3 regions of the Microbacterium sp. NPDC056569 genome follow, and region 2 is predicted to be linked to each of the others. Evidence: predicted binding sites of a transcription regulator. Region 2 holds the regulator's gene; each other region holds the start of a gene.
What was found. The regulator LexA, encoded in region 2, represses DNA repair genes until DNA is damaged. The targets are predictions, from matches to a motif close to TCGAACANNTGTTCGA.

Region 1 (6,888 bases), on a different contig from region 2:
TGGAACGGGCTCTCTCCCGGCCGTGACACCGCGTAGGGCGCGACGACGGACGAGATGCTCGACAGCCCGAGGCCCGACAGGAACAGCGCCACGCAGACGCCGGTGAGGGCCGGCAGCATCGCCCAGCGGCCGTGCAGCAGGGTCGCCACCGGTATGGCGAGGGCGAGCAGCGGGACGCCGATGAGCAGCACGGGCACCAGGCGACCGAGGCGGTCGGAGACGCCGCGCACGCCGCTGGCGATGTGCATCCATACGGCCGTGGAGTCGTAGGCGAGATCGTCGTGCGGCAGCCAGCCCAGGAACAGCGCCGCGAACGGCACGGGCACGAGCGCGACGAGCTCCGGTGGAACGCCGGCGATGAGCAGCGGCACCACCGTGATGGCCGCGGCGAAGGGGATCACGAGCCCGTTGACGACGTACCGTCGGTCGCCGAGCCAGTAGACGAGGCTGCGCGCCGCGATCGCCCCGCCGGGGGTGCCCGGCGCGACGCCGAACCACCCGAGACCGCCGCGCTCCCGGCCGGTGCCGGGTCGCTCCGTCGTCGTGAGCACCCGCTTGACCGCCCACACCCACAGCATGCCCAGCAGGACGACGGTGCCGACCGCGATCACCGCGGAGAGCCAGGCGTCGCCGCCCGTGGCCACCATGCCGGGGACCGCCCAGGCGGCGCCGAACGGGGTGAGCGCCAGCCAGTCGACCGCCTCCAGCAGCTGCGGCGGCACGCTCCCCTCCCACTCGAGCGACGCGAGGAAGACACCGACCGGCACCACCACGACGAGCACCACGAGCACGAACACACCCGACAGCTCGCGCGACCGGCGGTCGCGCAGGAAGAGGGAGGCGAGGGCCATGCACACGCGCGCCAGCAGCACGCAGGTCACCACGCCGAGCACGACGCTCACCACGCCGATGGCGACCGGCACGCCGTGGTCTGCCCACACGATGGCGGAGCACACGGCGATGGCGAGGAGCACGAGGATGGGCACGCTGAGGAGGCCGGCCACCGCGAGCACCAGCGCGAGCCTCCCGCGCGGCAGCCCGAACAGGGCGAACCGCCGTGGGTCGAGCGGATCTTCCACGGCACCGAAGAGCGGTGCGAGTGCGAAGCCGAGCGTCACGGCGGAACCGCCGAGGACGGTCACGGCGAGCACCTCGTCGGTCGCGGCATCCCGCAGGGAGAGCAGGGCCCAGCATGCCGCCGCCGTCGCGGCGACGAGGATCAGGAGACCGCTGACGACCCGCACGACGTGTCCCGCGTGACCGCGGAACGTGCCGAGCAGCAGCGCGAGCCTCAGTCGGAGAATGTGTGCAGCCACTCGAGGCCCTCCACGTCGCTGAGCCCTCCGGCCAGTTCGACGAAGCGCTGCTCGAGCGTCAGCTCGCCACGCACCTCGTCGACCGTGCCCTCAGCGAGCACCTGGCCGGCCACGATGACCGCGACGCGCGTGCAGACGCGCTCGACCAGGTCCATGCCGTGGCTCGAGAGGATCACCGTGCCGCCGTGCGCGACATAGGTGGAGAGGATGTCGAGGATGATCGCGCTCGACACCGGATCGACCGCTTCGAACGGCTCATCGAGCACGAGCAGCCGCGGCGAGTGGATCAGCGCGCCGGCGAGCATGACCTTCTTGAGCATGCCCGCCGAGTAGTCCGAGACGCTGCGGCCGAGGGCGTCCTCGAGGTCGAAGGCGCGCGCGAGGTCGGCCGTGCGGCTCTCGACCACCGCCGGGGGAAGCTTGCGCAGCACCCCGTAGTAGTAGAGGAGCTGGCGCCCGGTCAGACGATCGAAGGTGCGCAGCCGATCAGGCAGCACGCCCATGAGCTTCTTGGCTGCGAGCGGCTTGGCGGCAGCATCCACTCCCCCGACATGGATCGTGCCGCGATCGGGTTCGAGCAGGCCCGCGATCATCGAGAGCGTGGTCGTCTTGCCGGCGCCATTGGGACCGACGAGGCCGTAGAACGTGCCGGCCGGGATCGTGAGGTCGATGCCATCGACCGCGTGGGTGCTGCCGAAGCGCTTCGTGACGCCGCGCAGCACGAGCGCGTCACCGGATGCTGCGGCCGGCGATGCTGCGGCGGCATCGAGCGAGACCGCCGCGGTCAGGGCCTCCGGGTCGAGGGTCGGCACGGGCTCAGCTGCCAACGCCGCCGACAGCACAGGCGCGGGCGCCTCCGTCTCCGGCTCGAGCGTCGCGGCCGGCACGGGGCCGGGCGCCTCCGTCTCCGGCTCGAGCGTCGCGGCCGGCACCGGGCCGGGTGCGGGCGCAGGCTCGCGCTCCGCGGGGGCGGCCGCCGGCCTGGGCTCCGCGGGCGCGGCGTCGGGCTCGACCACGGGAGTGGGCTCGGCCACCGCCGCGGGCTCGGCCACGGGCGCGGACTCGACCACGGGCTCAGCATCGACCACCGCCGCAGTTTCGGCAAGAGGCTTGATTCCGGCCGCCGGGGCGGCTGCGGGCTCCGGCTCAGGCTCGGCCGCAGTCTCCTCCCCCTGTGCCGCGTCCGCGACGGGCGCGGGGTCCTCGACGGATGCGGCTTCCGCTGGTCCGAAGCCGGCCTCGTCATCGGGCGCGGGAAGCGGCGGGCGCGGAGGAACGACGATGCCCGCCGCCGCGCTGGCGGCGAGCTCGAGGTCGCTCGGCAGAGGCGGCGGGGGTCCGGGATCGGCCTGAGGCGCCGGCTCGGGCTTCGTCTCGGAGGCGGCGGGAGTGCGCTTCTTCCGCGGCGCAGCCTTCGCGTTCGCTTCCGACCGGGGCTTGCGCGGCGGGCGGCGGGGCTTGTCGGGAGCCGGTGAGACCGTGTCCGCGAGGCGTACGACGCGCGCGCTGGAGTGACGGTCCGGCTCTTCCGGATCGATGTCATTCGGCACCGGGAGGGAGGCTGTCACTGAACCAACGTATCAAGCGGGCCTGATCGCGGCGCAGTTCGTCTCGCCGCGTCGCGGCAATCGCGTTATGTCACGAATCGGCAACGGGAAGCCGCCATTATGCGCCTTCACAGGCCTCATCGCTACCATGGTCGAGGCACGAAGGGGTGTCGCGCCGGTGAACCGGCAGTGAATCACGCACTTCAGGAGCAGACTTTGACCCTTCAGACCGTCATCCTCGCAGCCGGAATGGGCTCGCGGCTCGGCCGCAGCCTGCCCAAGCCCCTCACGGAGCTCGGCGACGGCCGCAGCATCATGCAGCAGCAGCACGACAACATCCGTGCGGCCTTCGGCAATGAGGCCAAGATCACCACCGTCGTCGGCTACCGCGCCGAGACCATCGTCGAGGCGTTCCCGGACGTCGACTACGTCTACAACGACCGCTACGACCAGACCAACACGTCCAAGAGCCTGCTCCGCGCCCTCGCGAAGACGGGCAGGGGCGGGGTGCTGTGGATGAACGGCGACGTCGTCTTCGACCCGCGCGTGCTCGGCCGGGCCATCGCCCTCATCGAGCGCGACCAGTCGTTCGTCACGGTCAACACGTCCAAGGTGAGCGACGAAGAGGTCAAGTACACCGTGACCGGCGAGGGCTTCATCAAGGAGCTCTCGAAGACCGTCAAGGGCGGCATCGGTGAGGCCGTCGGAATCAACTACATCTCGAGCCGCGACAAGAAGGCGTTCATGCGCCACCTGACGCGCGTCGACGACCAGGACTACTTCGAGCGGGGCCTCGAACTCGCGATCGCCGAGGACGGCGTGCTGCTCCAGCCGCTCGACATCTCCGACCTCTACGCCGTCGAGGTCGACTTCGCCGAGGACCTCGAGCGCGCGAACCTCTTCGTCTGACCGATCGCCCTGAGCCTGTCAACCCCGAGGCCGCACGCAGACCCGGGCACATAGACTCGGCGCGATGACCGACAAGGTTCACCAGATCCACTCGCTGCCGGGCGATGCGCCGTGGCAGGGCGGGCTCCCGCCCGCGGGTTCGGACGAGCACCCGTTCACGATCCGCGCACTCGACCGTGTGCTCGCGATCCAGCGGCCCGTGGTGCTCGCCCATCTGCGCAGCATCCGTCTGCGGCACCCCGATGCCTCCCCCGCCGACATCGTCCGGATCCTCGAGCGTCGCTACCTCGCGGCGGTGACGACCGGCGGCGCAGCGGTGGGCGCGACCGCCGTCGTCCCCGGCATCGGAACGGGCGTGACGCTCGCGCTCAGCGGGGTCGAAACGGTGGCGTTCCTCGAAGCGACGACGCTCTTCGCGCAGTCGGTGACCGAGGTGCACGGCATCCCGGTGTCGGATCCCGACCGGGCCCGCGCGCTCGTTCTGACGCTCATGCTCGGCAAGGAGGGCGTCGACCTCGTCGCGCAACTCGCCGGACAGGCCGCGGGGCGGGGCCCGACCCGCTCCGGATATTGGGGCGAGCTGATCACGAAGTCGCTCCCCCGCGCGGCGGTCGGACCGCTGGTGGACCGGCTCAAGACGACGTTCATCCGCCAGTTCGCCGCGCGCGGCGGCGCATCGTGGATCGGCAAGGCACTGCCGTTCGGCATCGGTGCCGCCATCGGCGGCGCCGGCAACAACATCCTTGGGCGCCGCGTGCTCACCGGCTCCCGCCGCGCCTTCGGCGTGCCCCCGCTCACACTGCCGCCCGAGCTCGAGCCGCGCCCGGGTGCCGACCGGATCGAGCGGCTCGCCGGACGCGGCATCCGTCGCGCCGGCGAGGCTGTCGTGGACGGTGTGACCCGGGGCGCCTCCGGTGCGCGGCGCATCACCGCGCGCGTGATCCGGCGCGCTCCGCGGGAGATCGAGGCCCCGGCTTCGTCTCCGGCCCCGACCGAGGACTGAGACTCCTCCCCGGTGGCACTCGGGGAGGAGTCCGCGAGGTTGTCCACAGCGTCCACGCGTCTCTGCGGGAGAACGCCCTTGTGCGTCCGACGCCGCTCCTAACGTGGCCGCCATGCTTCGCGCGCTCGACCCCGACGACCCGTTTCCCCCGCCGGCCTACCGGGTCCCCTGGCGGGTCGACCGGGCGGATCGCCGGCATCCGCTGATCATGAACGCAAGCTCCTCTGCGGTCGACTTCGTCCGGGTGTTCGCCGACGACGGACCCCCGTCGACGACCGAGCATTGGGGTCAGATGGTTCCGGGGGAATCGGCCGAACTCTGCCTGTGCACGGTGGACTCCGATGGCGCGATCGTCACGATCGGATGGTTCCGACCCGAAGACGGGAACGAGTATCTGTGGCGGTTCGTGACGTGACCCCGCGAGCGGGCCTCTCGGGTGACAATGACGGTATGGGTCTGTTCAGCAAACTTCCGGAAGAGCCCACCGAGTGGGCGGGGCTGCCGTCCGAGCCGACGCGGGCCGAGACGCAGGCCGAACGATTGACCGAGGCGTCCAGCGTGGATCTCGGCGGGCTGGGTCTGGGCGACCTCGCGGTCGGCGGAGGAGGGGCGGTCGAGTCGATCGTCATCCCGGTGGCTCCGGTCATCGAGATCGTCGAGGCGCAGGAGTCCGGCGAAGACGAGTAGCGAGCGCTCGATGGGCGCGTGCTCCTGCCGATTCCGATTCGACAGTTGGCGGGTCTGCGCGAACATCGTACTTTTGTTCTGTTTTATTCCGCTTGCGCCGAGTATTGTATAGAGTAGAGATTCGGTGAGTTGATGGCCTCTCACGGAGCGTTGTCAGGTGCGGTTTCGGCCGCGGGTAGGTGTTGGAGCAGATCGCGTTTGTGATGCGCGGAATCTCGCTCCGCCACTTCCTGACTGCGAGCCTCGATGTCTGCGATCCCCGACCCTGGTGCCGACGACGGCGTTGCGCCGGAGTTCCCGCGGGTGGTGCGGCTGGTTGACGCGTTCGAGGCCGGGCGCAAGTCTCGTGCGATCGCAGAGGCGGCGGAGATCCGGGTGCTGGCGGCTGCGGCCGCCGCCGTAGCGCGACCCGGGCACGCGTCGCCGGAGCGGGCGCGGCGGGTGGAGCTGGACCGCAGGGCCCTGGTGTCCGACCTGGCGACGTCGACCCGGGTCTCGGAATGGACCGTGAACCGGCTGCTCAGCGAAGCCGGCGACTTATGCGACCGATTTGCGGCCGGCGTGGACGCGCTGGAGCGCGGAGAGATCACCCGGCAGCACCTCGCGGTGATCCACGACGCCGGCGCCCCGATCTCCGACGACGACGCCCGCGCCGCGTTCATCGGGCTGGCGCTGGAGCGCGCGGCCACCCTCACGCCCGCCCGGCTTGCCTCCGTACTGCGTGTGATCGCCGAACGGTTCCTCGAGCGAACCCTCGCGCAACGCCACCAGGACGCCGTCGCCGGGCGTCGCATCGAAGTCGTCGACCTGCCCGACGACATGGCCGCGCTGACGGCGATCATGCCCGCGACACTGGCGCACGGCATCGTGGACCGACTCACCCAGCAGGCCCGCTCCGTCATCGCCGCCCGCGCCACCGGCGAGGGCGAGGGTGACGACGAAGACCGCGACGAGGAGGTCGAGGTCGACGAGCGCACCATGGACCAACTGCGCACCGACATCCTCACCGACACCCTGCTCGGCGCCGGCCCCCGAGACTGCGTCGCCGGCACCGGACTCGACGCGATCCGCGCCACCGTGCAGGTCACCATCCCGGTGCTCACCATGACCGGCGCGTCCACCGAACCCGTCCTGCTCGCCGGGCACGGCCCCATCGACCCCGACACCGCCCGCATCCTCGCCGCAGGCGCCGCCAGCTGGGAACGCGTGATGACCTCCCCGGTCACGGGCAGCGTGCTCGCCGTCGACCGGTACCGGCCCGGCCCCGCGCTGCACCGCTTCCTCGCCGCCCGCGACGAACGCTGCCGGTTCCCCGGCTGCCGCCGCCCGGTATGGCGCTGCGACATCGACCACACCATCCCCGCCGCCGAAGGCGGACCCACCCACCACGCCAACCTCGCCCACCTCTGCCGTCGTCATCACACCG
Region 2 (6,888 bases):
CTCCATCGGACACCTCCGCGGTGCCGATCATCCACCCGCCGGCGGGGAGCCGCAAGGCTCGAGGGTCAGGCGCGGACGAGCTTGACCGTGAGGGAGTCGACGAGCACGGCGACGCGGTCGTCGGCGGCCCAGCGCTTCGCGAGGCGTGCGAGCACGGCGTCGAGCTCGGCCTTCTCGAGGCCGTCCATGAGCTGCAGGCGCACCACGAGCTCCGGGCCGCGCAGGCGCGCGTCGGGGTCGCCGGACTCCACCGCGAGGTCGATGACCGACAGCTCGCCGCCGATGCTCGCCTGCAGGCCCGCGTACACGTCGGGTGAGAGGAAGCTCGGCTCCCACGGCTGCCCCTGTCCGATCGCCCACACGGCGGGGCGACGGATGACGAACTCGGTCTCCGAGCCCGGGTCGACCACGATGAGGTCGGTGTCGTCGGCCGTCGCGGACAGGGCGGTGCGGACGCCGTCGGCCGGGACCGGCCGGGCCGCAGCATCCCATCGCCTCATCGTGTCGACCGACGTGAACACCGGCAGCACGCGACGGCCGTCGGGGGCGGCCACCGTGACGATGGAGAGCTCCTGCGTCTTGTCGACCTCGAGGCCGTGCGGCCCGATGCCGTGGTCGCCCTTCTCGGCGACCAGCGGGATCAGCAGGCGCGCCGAACGGTAGGCGTCGACGACCTCGCGCTGGCCGCCGGTGCCCGCACGGAAAGCGGTGAGCGCGGCGAGCAGCGCCGGGTCGGCGGAGCCGTCGTCGGAGGCGTGCGGATTCGCCTGGAAGCTGCGCCCCTCCCACGGCACACCGGCGGAGTCGCCGCCGTGCCCGTGGCCGTGATGAGCGGCGTGCGGGTCAGTGTCCGGCGACATCCAGCGCCTCGGCGAGCGTGAACGCGCCGGCGTACAGCGCCTTGCCCACGATCGCGCCCTCGACGCCGAGCGGGACGAGGTCGCGCAGCGCCGCGATGTCGTCGAGGCTCGACACGCCGCCCGAGGCGACGATCGGCTTAGGGGTGCGGGTGGTGAGCTCGCGCAGGAGATCGAGGTTCGGGCCCTGGAGGGTGCCGTCCTTGGTGACGTCGGTGACGACGTAGCGGCTGCAGCCGGCCGACTCGAGGCGATCGAGGACCGTCCAGAGGTCGCCGCCCTCGCGCGTCCAGCCCCGGGCGGCGAGCGTCGTGCCACGCACGTCGAGGCCGACGGCGATCGCGTCGCCGTAGCGGCCGATGACGTCGGCGGCCCACTCGGGGTTCTCCAGCGCGGCCGTGCCGAGGTTGATGCGCGCCGCGCCGCTCTCGAGCGCGGCCTCGAGCGTGCGGTCGTCGCGGATGCCGCCCGAGAGCTCGACCTGCACGCCGCGGACCTGCTTGATGACCTTGCGCAGCACACCGGCGTTGCTGCCGCGGCCGAAGGCCGCATCGAGGTCGACGAGGTGGATCCACTCGGCACCCTGACGCGCGAAGTCGAGGGCCGCGTCGACGGGGTCGCCGTAGCTCGTCTCGGTGCCGGCCTCGCCCTGCGTCAGGCGGACGGCCTTGCCGTCTGCCACATCGACGGCGGGCAGGAGGACGAGCTTGGGTGTGGACGCGAAATCGTTCATGGATCCTGACTCAGACGTGGGGAAGCTGTGGGGCGGATCACGGAAGCACGCGCTCCCGCAGACGGCACGGTCTCAGAGGGTAGCCCCGCCGAGGCCGTCGATCCAATTCGTGAGGAGACGGATGCCGGCATCCCCCGACTTCTCCGGGTGGAACTGCGTGGCCGACAGCGGCCCGTTCTCGACCGCGGCGAGGAACGGCGTGCCGTACTCGCACCACGTCAGGACGGGCTCGGGGAAGGGAGGCTGCACGTCGAGCAGCCACTTCTGCGCGCCGAACGAGTGGACGAAGTAGAAGCGCTCGTTCTCGATGCCGCGGAACAGGCGAGTTCCCGCGCCGGGCTCGACGGTGTTCCAGCCCATGTGGGGCAGGACGGGGGCGTCGAGCTCGGTGACGACGCCGGGCCACTCGCCCATGCCCTCGGTGTCGACGCCGCGCTCGACGCCGCGCTCGAAGAAGATCTGCATGCCGACGCACACGCCCAGCACGGGACGCCCGCCGGCGAGGCGGCGCTCGATGAGCTCGTCGCCACGGCTGGCGCGCAGCGCCTCGGCCACTGCGCGGAACGCGCCGACGCCGGGCACGAACAATCCGTCGGCGTCCATGATGAGACCGCGATCGGAGGTCAGCCGCGCATCGGCACCCGCCGCGATCAGCGCCTTGACCGCCGAGTGCACGTTGCCCGACCCGTAGTCGAGGACGGCGACGAGCGGCTTCTCCTGCGCGGAGCGAGGGCTGGCGGTCACAGGGCGCCCTTCGTGCTCGGGATGCCCTCGACGAGCGGGTCGAGCGCCTTCGCCTGCCGGAACGCGCGAGCGAACGCCTTGTACTCCGCCTCGGCGATGTGGTGCGGGTCGCGGCCCGAGAGCACGCGCACGTGGACCGTCAGCGCCGCGTTGAACGCGATCGCCTCGAAGGTGTGACGCACCAGCGAGCCCGTGAAGTGACCGCCGATGAGGTGGTGCTCGAACCCGGCGGGCTCGCCCGTGTGCACCAGATAGGGGCGGCCGCTGATGTCGACCACGGCCTGAGCGAGCGCCTCGTCGAGCGGAACGAGCGCGTCCCCGTAGCGGGAGATACCCGACTTGTCGCCGAGCGCCTCGCGGATCGCCTGGCCGAGCACGATCGAGATGTCTTCCACCGTGTGGTGGGCGTCGATGTCGGTGTCGCCCGACGCGCGGACCGTGAGGTCCGTGAGCGAGTGCTTCGCGAACGCGGTCAGCAGGTGGTCGAAGAACGGCACCGTGGTGTCGATGCGGCTGCGGCCGGTGCCGTCGAGGTCGAGCTCGAGCTCGACCGTCGACTCGCTCGTGGACCGGCGCAGCGAGGCGGTGCGTGGTGCGGCGCTCATGCCGCCGATCCTACCGAGGCGAGGGCGTCGAGGAACGCGGTGGTCTCGTCCGCCGTGCCCGCCGTGACCCGCAGGTGCGACGGTATGCCGACGTCACGGATGAGCACGCCCTCGTCGTAGAGCGCCTGCCAGGTCGCCGCCGGGTCCGCGACGCCGCCGAACAGCACGAAGTTCGTCCACGACTCGTGGGCGGTGTAGCCGAGCGCCTCGACCGTGGCCGAGATGCGGTCCCGCTGGGCGACGATCTCGTCCACCATGCTCAGCATGATCGGAGCGTGCCGCAGCGCCGCCGACGCCGCAGCCTGGGTCAGCGCGCTCAGGTGGTACGGCAGGCGCACCAGCCGCAGCGCGTCCACGAGGACGGGATCCGCCGCCAGGTAGCCGACGCGCGCACCGGCGAACGCGAACGCCTTGCTCATCGTGCGCGAGACGACGAGGCGCTCGCGGCCGGGCAGCAGCGTGAGCGCCGAACGCTCGTCGTGTGGGGCGAACTCGAAGTACGCCTCGTCGACGATGACGACGCCGTCGGTGGCCTCGTACACCGCCTCGACCACATCGAGGCCCAGCGGCGTGCCGGTCGGGTTGTTCGGCGAGCAGAGGAACGTCACGTCGGGCGAGGCATCCGAGATCTGGGATGCTGCGTCCTCCGCGTCGATCGTGTAGTCATCGGATCGGGTGCCCGAGATCCACTCCGCGCCCGTGCCGCGAGTCAGCAGGGGGTACATGGAGTACGTGGGCGTGAAGCCGAAGGCGGTGCGCCCTGGACCCGCGAACGCCTGCAGGATGTGCTGGAGCACCTCGTTCGAGCCGTTCGCCGCCCAGATCTGGTCACGGGTGAGGCCGTGGCCCAGGTAGTCGGCGAAGCCCTCGCGCAGCCCGGTGAACTCGCGGTCGGGGTAGCGGTTGACGTCGCGCAGCGCGAGCGCGATCGAGTCGAGGATGTCATCGGCGACCTCGGCCGGAACCGGATGCGTGTTCTCGTTGACGTTCAGGGCCACCGGAAGCGGCGCCTGCGGCGCGCCATAGGGCTTCTGCCCGCGGAGATCGGCGCGTAGGGGGAGGTCTTCGAGACGTGCACTCACCCCTCCCATGGTAGGCCCGCGCAGAGGGAGGACCCCGCCGCGTGACATCCCGCGACGCGGCGGCGCGACCGGCGGGCCTGGGGTGTGAGCGGCCGGGGATCAGCGCCCGTCGTCGTAGGCCGCCGGGATGGCGAGACGCTGACCCGCCTGTACGAGGACCGTGTCGAGCGCGTTGAGACGGACGATCGCGTCGACGACGTCGCGCGGGTCGTGAGCGGGCGCGACCTCTTCGGCGATCGCCCACAGCGATTCGCCGGCGGCGACGGTCACGGTGCGGAACGAGCCGACAGGAGCGCCGGCATCGCGGGAGGCGAGGGCTGCGCCGCCCCCCATCACCGCGACGGTGAGCGCGATCACCGCGGGAAGGGCTGCGAGCGCTGCCAGCACGCGTCGGCCACGAACCGTCAGGCGGAGACGCGTGGATCGCCCCGCCACCGCGCGCGAGGCGCGGTGGGCGGCGGCACCGGCGGCGCGGGCCGGCGATGGGACGGACGTCGTGAAGTCGATCGCGGTCATGCTCGTCTCCTCCTGATGGGGAGAGATTCGCATTCTCCACTCGGCCGGGAGTGGAGAATGCGAACCTCTCTTCCGAAGCTATCTTCGAGTCTGTACGATGTCAATACCGGATTCCCACGTCGATCTCTCGAACGCGACACGCGGAGAGGTTGCCTGCCTCCCGCGCGGGATCCGGATACGGTTTCGATACGAGAACCCCACCACGGGCCTCCGACATTCGAAGAAACAGCGCTCGGCGGCCGAGCGCAGGACGGAGCCGGAAGATGAGCGACGCGGCCGGGCGAGACAAGCCCCAGACCCGCCGGCGCAAGAGCCTGAGCGACAAGCAGCTCGCGATCCTCGAAGTGATCCAGCGCTCCATCGCGCGCCACGGCTACCCGCCCAGCATGCGCGAGATCGGCGACGCGGTCGGCCTCAAGTCCCTCTCGAGCGTCACGCACCAGCTCAACCAGCTCGAGCTGAGCGGCTACCTGCGTCGCGACGCGGGCAAGACCCGCGCGATGGAGGTGCTCATCGATCTGCCGGGCACCGCCACCGAGAGCCCCGCCGACACCGCGCCCTCGGTCGGCGACGCCGCACTCGTCCCCCTGGTCGGCCGCATCGCCGCGGGCGTGCCGATCACGGCCGAGCAGCAGGTGGAGGAGATCTTCCCGCTCCCCCGTCAGCTCGTCGGCAAGGGCGAGCTGTTCATGCTGAAGGTCTCGGGCGATTCGATGATCGACGCCGCGATCTGCGACGGCGACTGGGTGGTCGTGCGGTCGCAGGCGACCGCCGACAACGGCGAGATCGTCGCGGCGATGCTCGACGGGGAGGCGACCGTCAAGACGTTCCGCCAGCGCGACGGCCACACGTGGCTGCTCCCCCGCAACTCCGCGTTCGAGCCGATCCTCGGCGACGACGCCACCGTGCTCGGCAAGGTCGTGGCGGTCCTTCGCGCCGTCTGAGGCCACCGGCACGGTGCGCGCAGCCCAGGCTTCACCTGCTGCCGTTCAGCCGGAGTTCGACACCGCCCGGCGAGGAGGGTGGCGGTGGGTCACGGGCAGGCGCTATAAGGGGGGAATGACCGCCGTGACGCCCTCGCCAGACGTTCCCGACCTCCAGGCCCGCCTGGACGCGCTCGAGGCCGAGAACGCCCTCCTCCGAGCGGGCGCCGCTCCCCCACCGGCTACCGGGAGGGCGGCGAATCGTCCGGCCGGCAGCGGGTGGCGGGCGTTCTTCTCCGCACTGTGCATCGTGATCGCGTCGATCCTCGTGCCGATCTCGATCGTCACCGCCTGGGCGCGACTCGAGCTGGTCGACGAGTCCGCGTTCGTGCAGACGCTCGCGCCGCTCGCGGACGACCCCGCGGTGCAGCAGATGATCATCGACGAGACCGTCGAGGCCGTGCAGGCGCAGGTGGACTTCGAACAGCTCACGGCCGACGTCTTCGAGGGGATCGACCAGCTCGGACTCCCGCCCCGCGCCTCGCAGGCCCTCCAGCTGCTGCAGGCGCCGGCTGCCGAGGGGCTCCAGAACCTGCTGGGGCAGACCGTCACGCGCGTCGTCGAATCGGACGCCTTCGCCGATACCTGGACGGCCACGACGCGCGCCGCGCACCGCGCGCTCACCGCCGCGGCGACGTCGGACGGCGGCGGCATCGTCGTCATGAGCGATGACGGTCTCGGCATCCAGCTCGGCGCGATCGTCGAACGTGTCAAGGAGAACCTTATCGACCGCGGCGTCGGCATCGCCCAGCTGATTCCGGCCGTCGACAGGGTCATCATCATCGGCACCGGCGACACCCTCGTCACGATCCGGACCACGTACGCCCTCGCCACCGCACTCGGCTGGTGGCTGCCGATCATCACGATCGGCCTGTACGTGCTCGGCATCCTGATCGCACGCCGCCGCAGCACCGCGGTGCTCGGCTCGGGCATCGGCTTCGCACTCGGCGGCGGCGCGCTGGCGCTGGCGTTCGCCGTCGGCTACCCGGTCGTCGGGCAGACCGCCGTCCAGCTCGGGCTGTCGGCCACCGCCCTCGACGTGGTCTACCAGAGCCTCGTCGGCGCGATGCAGCAGACCGCCGCCATCGCCGTGCTGCTCGGAGTCGTCATCGCGATCCTGGGCTGGTTCGCCGGCCGCTGGTCACCGGCGGCGCGGTCCCGGCAGGCGATCGGCAGCCTCAACTCCTCGGCGCGCCGACAGCTGTCGAGCCACGGCTTCCGCACCGGACGCTTCGGCACCTGGCTGTACCGCTACCGCACGCTGGTGCGCACGCTCATCGTCGTGCTCGCGGTCGTCTGGCTCTTCGCCCTGCGTCCGCTCTCGGCCGGCGACGTCTTCCTCGTGCTCGTGGTCGCCCTGGTCCTGAC
Region 3 (6,888 bases), on a different contig from region 2:
GCCGCGGTGTCGTAGCGCCCCGCGCCTCCGTACCGTGAGACGGAGTAGCCCATGTTCGCCAGCTGCGACTGGATGCCGTCCGAGACGGAGTTCGCGTCGCCCACGATGGACAGCGAGGTGACGCCGAGCCTGCCCAGCAGCGCCAGGGTCTCCGCGGGGACCGAGTTGAGGCCACCCTCGACGAGGATGACCGGCGCCTGCCGGGATCCGGCGGCGCCCGTCGCGGCGAGCGCATCCGGGAACTTCCGCCCGGACGCGAGGATCGCGTGCGAAGCGGACGTGAAGGCCGTGCCCACGATGATCCGTCCGGTGTCGAACCGGTCGGCTCCGCCGAGTCGGGCGGTCGGCGCGACGGTGGCGAGCGATTGCACGACGGCTTCGCTGATCGAGTTCGCGTCCCCGGTCACGTAGATCTGCTTCGGCGCAAGGCGCTGCACCTCGGCCAGCGTCTGGTCAGGCAGCGCATGACCGGGCGTGATGAGCAGGGGCCCGCCCAGCAGGGCGGCGGCGGATGCTGCAGACAGGGCATCGGGGAAGTTCGTACCCAACGACACGAACAGGACCGGAACCCCGGGCGCGTACCACGCGGACGTGGCAGCGGAGGTCTGATACCGGTCAGCCCCTGCCAGACGGACCACGCCGCTCGGGAACGGCGTGATCACGGTCTCGCCCGGAGACGTTCCGGTTCCGGTGGGCATCACCACGGGAAGCTCGACCGCAGTCGCCCCGCAGTCCCCGGACAACTGGGCCTGGAGTGCGGCGAGTTCGGCGGCATCCACACTGAGCGACCAGCGGTACTTCGTCAGCGTCCAGCCGATCACGTACTCGCAGGCGTACGCCGTGTTCGTGGGAAGCCACTCGGCGGGGTCCTTGTCGGACTTCGACTGGTTCGAGACCGACGAGGCGGCCGTCAGCGCGAACGGCACATCGATGTCGTTCGCGAACAGCCGGCGGTCGGCATCCGACCACCCCGACGCGCCCGATCGCCACGCCTCGGCGAGCGCCACGACATGATCGATCTCGATCTCGGCAGGAGAAGAAGCCACGAACCCGTCGTACGGCGAGACCCAGGACCCGCCCGTCAGCGAGCAGCCGGCCCCCACTGTCACCGGAGTGGTCGACTCTTCGATGAGGACCTCGTAGCGCGTGTTGCACCCATCAGCGTCGGCATCGATCCAGTGCTCGAACAGGTCCCGGTCATACGCCGGGGTCGTTGTCTCCGCAGCCACCGTCAGCAGGGCAGGCAGCTCGCCTGCGGTGATCTGGTCTGCGTACGCCGCCGGAACGAAGGTCAGAGCTGATGCGACAACCGAGACGGCGGCCGCCGAAGCCGCCGCGAAACGAGCGCGATGATGCATGGTGGTGTTGCTCCCCAGCGAGATCCCCAGTAAAACCGTCATCAGCCTAGATCATCGGATGGTGTGAACTTCCCGACGGTCGCCCGCAGGCGATGTGGCGGTGCGGCTGCGCGGGGTCGCGGCATCCGTCGACCGGGCGCCGGTGGTGTCATTCGCTCCGCGGCGTCCAGTCGTCGGGGAGTCTCAGGTCGGCGGGGACGGCGGCGCCGCACTCCTGGGAGAACCAGACGAGGTAAGGCCAGAGGCCTTGGTCGCCGTGTGTGTCTCTTCGCCACCGCAGGTAGATCTCGATCGCGTCCCACGATCCGCGGATGGTCGGTGCCCAGTAGGTCCGGGCCTCTTCGCGTGACACGTAGTGACGGTAGGCGTAGATCCCCAGCGTGTTGTAGAGACTCAGTGCCCGGTTGATCAGGTCGTACTGATCGGAGTGGCGCTTGCGCAGCCTGTCGATGTCGCGGCCCGGCGTGATCTTCTCGTGCAGCAGCCGGCGGCCCTTCTGCGAGTCCGGGTTCGTGAGCAGTTCGTGCACCCGCATGAACTGCTGACGTCGTTCGGAACGGCGAGCGACGGCGAACGCGGCGATGCTCACTCCCAGCGCCAGAATCGCAGCGAAGACCGTGCCCCACTCGGCCCAGTTGCCCCAGACAGCTGCCTGCTCGACGACGCCGAGCGGAGTGGAGGTGGGGGTCGGCGATGGGCTCGGCGTCGACATGGCGCGAGCATATACTCCCGCGGTGCCTGAGGCGTTCGCCCGTCCTCTCCCGCTACGTTGGAGCCACGCAGTCGGATCTGTCTCGCCACGGAGGGCTCCACCATGACTCAGCGCCCGCTCGGTGTCACGCTCGTCGCCATCATCGCCTGGATCTCGGGCTTCCTGCAGATCCTCGGCTCGATCTTCGTGATCATCGCCGGTCTCTTCATCACGTGGCCCGCGATCGTCGGATGGATCAGCCTGATCATCGGCGCCATCACCCTCGCCGTGGGCGTCGGACTCTGGCGCGGCAACCCCACCGCCCGCACGATCGCGATGATCGTGTTCGCCGTGACGATCGTGGTGGAGGTGCTCGGCCTCTTCACGGGAGAGAGCCTCTGGTCGGTCCTCGGCGGCTCGCTGCTGTCGCTCATCGGCCTGATCCTGCTCAGCACCCGCGACGCGCGCAGCTACTTCGGCAGCTGATCCGGTCGGATGGGCCCGTGCGCCGGTCTTCGGTCGACCCGAAACAGAGACCCGAGGCGGCAGAAGTCTCGGTGTCCGGCTCTACCCGCCACGCCTGATCGAACGGTCGCGGACGGCATCGCGGGCGCCGGGCCGCAGCATCCGTCAATCAGATGACGTGCGCCGCTCGCGCAGGTGCACGATCGCGAGGCCGATGGCGGCGCCGAGCACGTTCGCGACGATGTCGCGCAGGCTCGGCGTGCGCTCGGCGAGCAGCAGCGCCTGGCCCGACTCGATGACGAGTGTGGTGGCGAGAGCGATCGGTATGACGACTCCGCGATGCAGCGGAAGCGCGAGCGCCAGCAGCAGGCCGAACGGCACGAACAGCACGACGTTCGCGGACGTCTCGATGACGTCGTAGGTGAGCCAGGGGACGGCGTGCGTGATCGCCTCGAGCAGACCGGACGCTCCGCGGTCCACGGGCGTCGGCCAGAACGCGATGAGCGCGAGCAGCACCGCGTAGATGACGAGCAGACGGATGCTGCGCCCCTGCGCGCGACGCCGGTGCACGGTCGCGACGGCCGCGGTGGTCGGCGGCGCGGGGGCGAGGGCGGGCGCGTCGGTGATGGCGGGCTCCCCTCTGCCGGGCGCCGCGAGGGTGCCGCGCCGTGCGGCGAGTCTACTCGCGGGGGCGGCGCAGGAGACGGCCTGGGGTTTGGTGAACATTTGTTCTATACTGGCGCCGAATGTCCGTTCGAAGCTGTCGGGTCGCGGGGTATTGGCTCTAGCAGGAAATGCGCGCGTGCAGCAGGGGCGCGGTCGCAAACTAATCGAACAAAGGTTTGACAGTAGCGTCCGCAGTGGCTAGGCTGAGTGCATGACCAGCGCACTGTCGTCCCTCGCAGAGGCGATCGACGTTGCGCGGGGAATCCTGCCCGAGGGGCGCGACATCGCGTCGCTCACACCGGCGGAGTTGATCGCTCTCAACGAGCAGATCGGGCGCGGCAAGCGCCTCGCCGAGAGCGTTCAGGCTCTGGTGGCGTCCGAGATCCAGCGGCAGTCACGCCCCGAGCTCGGGCCCGACAGCCTCGCGAAGATCCAGGGGTTCCGCAATCCCACGCAGTTCATCGCGGCGACGATGGGCACGACCACCGGCGACGCGGCGCGGCTCGTGAAGGTCGGCGAGGCCACGACTCCGCGCATGCTGCTGTCGGGTGACAAGGCACCGGCCCGGCACCCTCACGTCGGACAGGGTCTCAGCGACGGCCGTATCGGGGCGCAGGCCGCGTCAGCGATCATCGCGATGCTCGACCGCGTCGCGATCCGCGCCGGCGCCGAGAAGGTCGATCAGGCTGAGAAGCTCCTCGTCGAGCAGGCCGCCGGACTCCCCCTCGACGCGCTCTCGAAGCTCATCCTCCGCGCCGAGGCCTGGCTCGACCCCGATGGCGTCGAGCCCCGTGAGGCCGACCTCGCGGCCGAGACGGCGCTGACGATCCGGCAGGATCGCACGGGCATGATCATCCTCACCGGCAAGTTCGACCCGGTGAGTGGCGCGCCCGTCAAGGCCGCGATCGAAGGCATGGTCACGGCGAGACTCCGCGCCGAGCGCGACGCCGAGACGGCACGCGTCACCCCGTCACCCGACGCACCCGCGACGCCCCTCCTTGATGAGACGACGGATGCTGAGCGCCGCACGATCCCGCAGATGCAGGCCGACGCGTTCGTGAGCATCTGCGAGCACGCCCTCGGCTGTGACGAGAGCGATCTCCCTCTCAACGGGGTGACCGTGGTCGTGCGCATGTCGCTCGAGACCCTCCGCGAAGGCACCGGCACAGCAGAGATCGACGGCATCGACGCCCCGATCTCCGCTTCCGCTGCCCGCAAGCTCGCCTCGAGCGCCTCGGTGATCCCCTGCGTGCTCGGCGGCGACAGCGAGATCCTCGACTGGGGCCGCGAGCGGCGGCTCTACTCCAAGTCCCAGAAACTCGCCCTCGGCGAGCGCGACGGAGGGTGCGCCGGGTGCGGACTGCCCCCGCACTTCACCAAGGTCCACCACATCCGCTGGTGGATGCGAGATGCGGGTCCCACCGACCTCGACAACGGGGTGCTGCTCTGCGAATCCTGTCATCACCGGGTACATGACAACGGGTGGGACATACAGGTCGAAGGCACCGGCCGAAAGGGCAGGGTGTGGCTTATCCCGCCCGCCCACGTCGACCCGGCGCGCACACCGCGCCCCGCCGGCCGCGCCCGCTACGACTTCGCCGCCGCCTGACCGGGCGGGATGGACTGGTCGTGCGCGCCGGTTATCGTGGGGCCGTGCCCACCCAAGCCCCGACCGACGCGACGGTGCTGCTGCGCCTCGACGAGGCCGACGAGCTCGCCGCCGCCTGGGTGTGCGCGCTGGCGGAGCGGCGCGGCATCCGTGCTCTTCTGATCAAGGGGCCGGCGCTGCATCTGCACGGCCTGCGCGAGGAGAGGGTGTCGGCCGACGTCGACGTGCTCGTCGAGCCGGCGCGGTTCGACGAGCTGTGCGCAGCGATCGCCGAATGCGGCTGGACGAAGCGCCCGGGCCTGCTGATCAGCGAACTGACCACCGTGCACTCGACGACGTTCCTGCGCGACGGGTGGCCGTGCGATCTCGATGTGCACAGCTTCTATCCGGGCTTCCTTGCCGGCCCGACCCTCGTGTTCGAGGCGCTGTGGCGCCATCGCTTCCCCTTGTCGCTCGCGCATCGCGACTGCCTCGCGCTCGACAAGACCGCCGGGGCGCTCGTGCTCGCGCTGCATTCGCTTCGCGGCGCGACGATCCAGCCGCGCCACGTCCAGGAGCTCGAACAGCTGGTGAGCACCCCGTTCACCGACGACGAGCGTGCCGACATCGCGGCGCTCGCGCGAGAGACCGGCTGCGTCGCCACCCTCGACTCCGTGCTTCCGCGCCTGGGTGTGTTCGTCGAGCCGTCGGCGGACGAGCTGGCCTCGCCGCACCTGCGCGACTGGCGCGAGCGGGTGACCGCGGGATCGCATGGATCCTATTTCTGGATGCTGGCGCTCCGGCGATCTCGGTGGCATGAGCGTCCTCGCCTGCTGTGGCGCGCGTTCTGGCCCACCCGACGCGACCTGCTGGTCGGCCGACCCGAGACGGCCGACACGGTGCACGGGCGGACACGGGCACGGCTCGCACGCTGGGGACGCGGCATCCGTTCCGCTCCGGCGGGAGTGCGGGCCGTCTGGACCCACCGCCGCCGACTCACCCCATGACGAGCCAGAGCACGCAGACAGCCGCGAGGAATGCAGCCGCAACGCAGATGAGCCACATCGGCGCCCCGCCGTACTCGCGGAGGAGCCACGGCTCCTGTCCGATCTCGTAGCGCCGCCGCCTGCGTCGTGATCTCGCCATGCCGAGCCCCCACTCGTCGAGGATGGATATCCCTTGGTGCACGACGCCATCGTCTGGGCCTGACGGTACGCTCGCGCGGTTGCCGGACGAGGACGAGCATGTAACGAATTGCCGCACGCCGCGGAGGCAGCTTGCGCGAACTCTCAGGATTGAACCGTTCCATGGCGACCGGATCCTCGCTAGCGTCGAACCGGACAGCATGTCGCCCGGGGCGTTGCGCCGGTCGGCGGACAACACGACGACGGCGCCGGCAGCACCGACCACTCGTCGCTGCCGCCGCACAGATCCGGGGGGATCGCGATGCTCGACGACACGACAGGCTCCACACGACCGGCCCTCGACCGCCGGACACTGCTCAGGACAGGCGCATGGGCGGCCCCAGCGCTGGTGGTCGCGGCAGCTGTGCCCACCGCGAGCGCATCCGTGGTCAATCCGGTGATGGGCGGCGCGTTCTCGATCTTCGACGGGGGTCTCGACGGCAACGTCTCGGCTCGATACGAATCCGGAAGCTGGACTTCGAGCAATCTCGCCCAGATCACCATCACATCGACAGCGGGCGTCCTGGGCGAGCCGACCGCGCAGAATCTGAACGGCTGGCAAGTGATCACGCGATCGCCCACCTCGGCGACGCTGCAATACCCTGCGGCACCGACGGGGAACTACTGGACGTCGCCGTTTCTCGCCTGGTTCCCGTTCACCAGCGCGCCCTCCGCCGCCTCGATCTCGATCAACGGTCTGATCGCGGGCACGAGGGCGAGCGGATTCGAAGGCGGCCCCGTCGTCGGTCCCTGAGCAGGCCGGGTCGAGGCGCGCCTCAGGATCGCGTAAGGAAGCCGGGGTCGTTACTTCGCGTTAACGAGACGCCTCGGCGGTTCCGCTAGGGTGAGGATCACGTCGGTTGCCTGGGGCGACCGCACGGCGGGCGAGGGGTCGCCCGTTCTGTTCACGGCTGTGGGAGCCCGAACGCCCGTCAG

Region 1: ACFQ7C_RS16780 (DUF222 domain-containing protein) is a predicted target of LexA. The motif match lies at 5,528-5,543, and genes of this name have one in related genera.
Region 3: ACFQ7C_RS00370 (DUF222 domain-containing protein) is a predicted target of LexA. The motif match lies at 3,257-3,272, and genes of this name have one in related genera.

Annotation. Positions count from the first base shown of each region.
Region 1 covers NZ_JBHTUV010000015.1:60,716-67,603, forward strand. The annotation lists gene ACFQ7C_RS16750 (hypothetical protein) at 1-1,316, opposite strand, end outside; gene ACFQ7C_RS16755 (ABC transporter ATP-binding protein) at 1,292-2,884, opposite strand; gene ACFQ7C_RS16760 (NTP transferase domain-containing protein) at 3,080-3,772, shown strand; gene ACFQ7C_RS16765 (hypothetical protein) at 3,837-4,775, shown strand; gene ACFQ7C_RS16770 (hypothetical protein) at 4,888-5,190, shown strand; gene ACFQ7C_RS16775 (hypothetical protein) at 5,226-5,462, shown strand; gene ACFQ7C_RS16780 (DUF222 domain-containing protein) at 5,709-6,888, shown strand, end outside.
Region 2 covers NZ_JBHTUV010000014.1:75,167-82,054, reverse strand. The annotation lists gene ACFQ7C_RS16325 (SseB family protein) at 66-860, opposite strand; gene priA (bifunctional 1-(5-phosphoribosyl)-5-((5-phosphoribosylamino)methylideneamino)imidazole-4-carboxamide isomerase/phosphoribosylanthranilate isomerase PriA) at 844-1,590, opposite strand; gene hisH (imidazole glycerol phosphate synthase subunit HisH) at 1,663-2,334, opposite strand; gene hisB (imidazoleglycerol-phosphate dehydratase HisB) at 2,331-2,939, opposite strand; gene ACFQ7C_RS16305 (histidinol-phosphate transaminase) at 2,936-4,030, opposite strand; gene ACFQ7C_RS16300 (LysM peptidoglycan-binding domain-containing protein) at 4,121-4,537, opposite strand; gene lexA (transcriptional repressor LexA) at 4,801-5,481, shown strand; gene ACFQ7C_RS16290 (hypothetical protein) at 5,597-6,888, shown strand, end outside.
Region 3 covers NZ_JBHTUV010000001.1:90,817-97,704, forward strand. The annotation lists gene ACFQ7C_RS00350 (cell wall-binding repeat-containing protein) at 1-1,400, opposite strand, end outside; gene ACFQ7C_RS00355 (hypothetical protein) at 1,507-2,070, opposite strand; gene ACFQ7C_RS00360 (hypothetical protein) at 2,173-2,535, shown strand; gene ACFQ7C_RS00365 (VanZ family protein) at 2,680-3,240, opposite strand; gene ACFQ7C_RS00370 (DUF222 domain-containing protein) at 3,392-4,789, shown strand; gene ACFQ7C_RS00375 (nucleotidyltransferase family protein) at 4,834-5,775, shown strand; gene ACFQ7C_RS00380 (hypothetical protein) at 5,765-5,956, opposite strand; gene ACFQ7C_RS00385 (hypothetical protein) at 6,215-6,706, shown strand.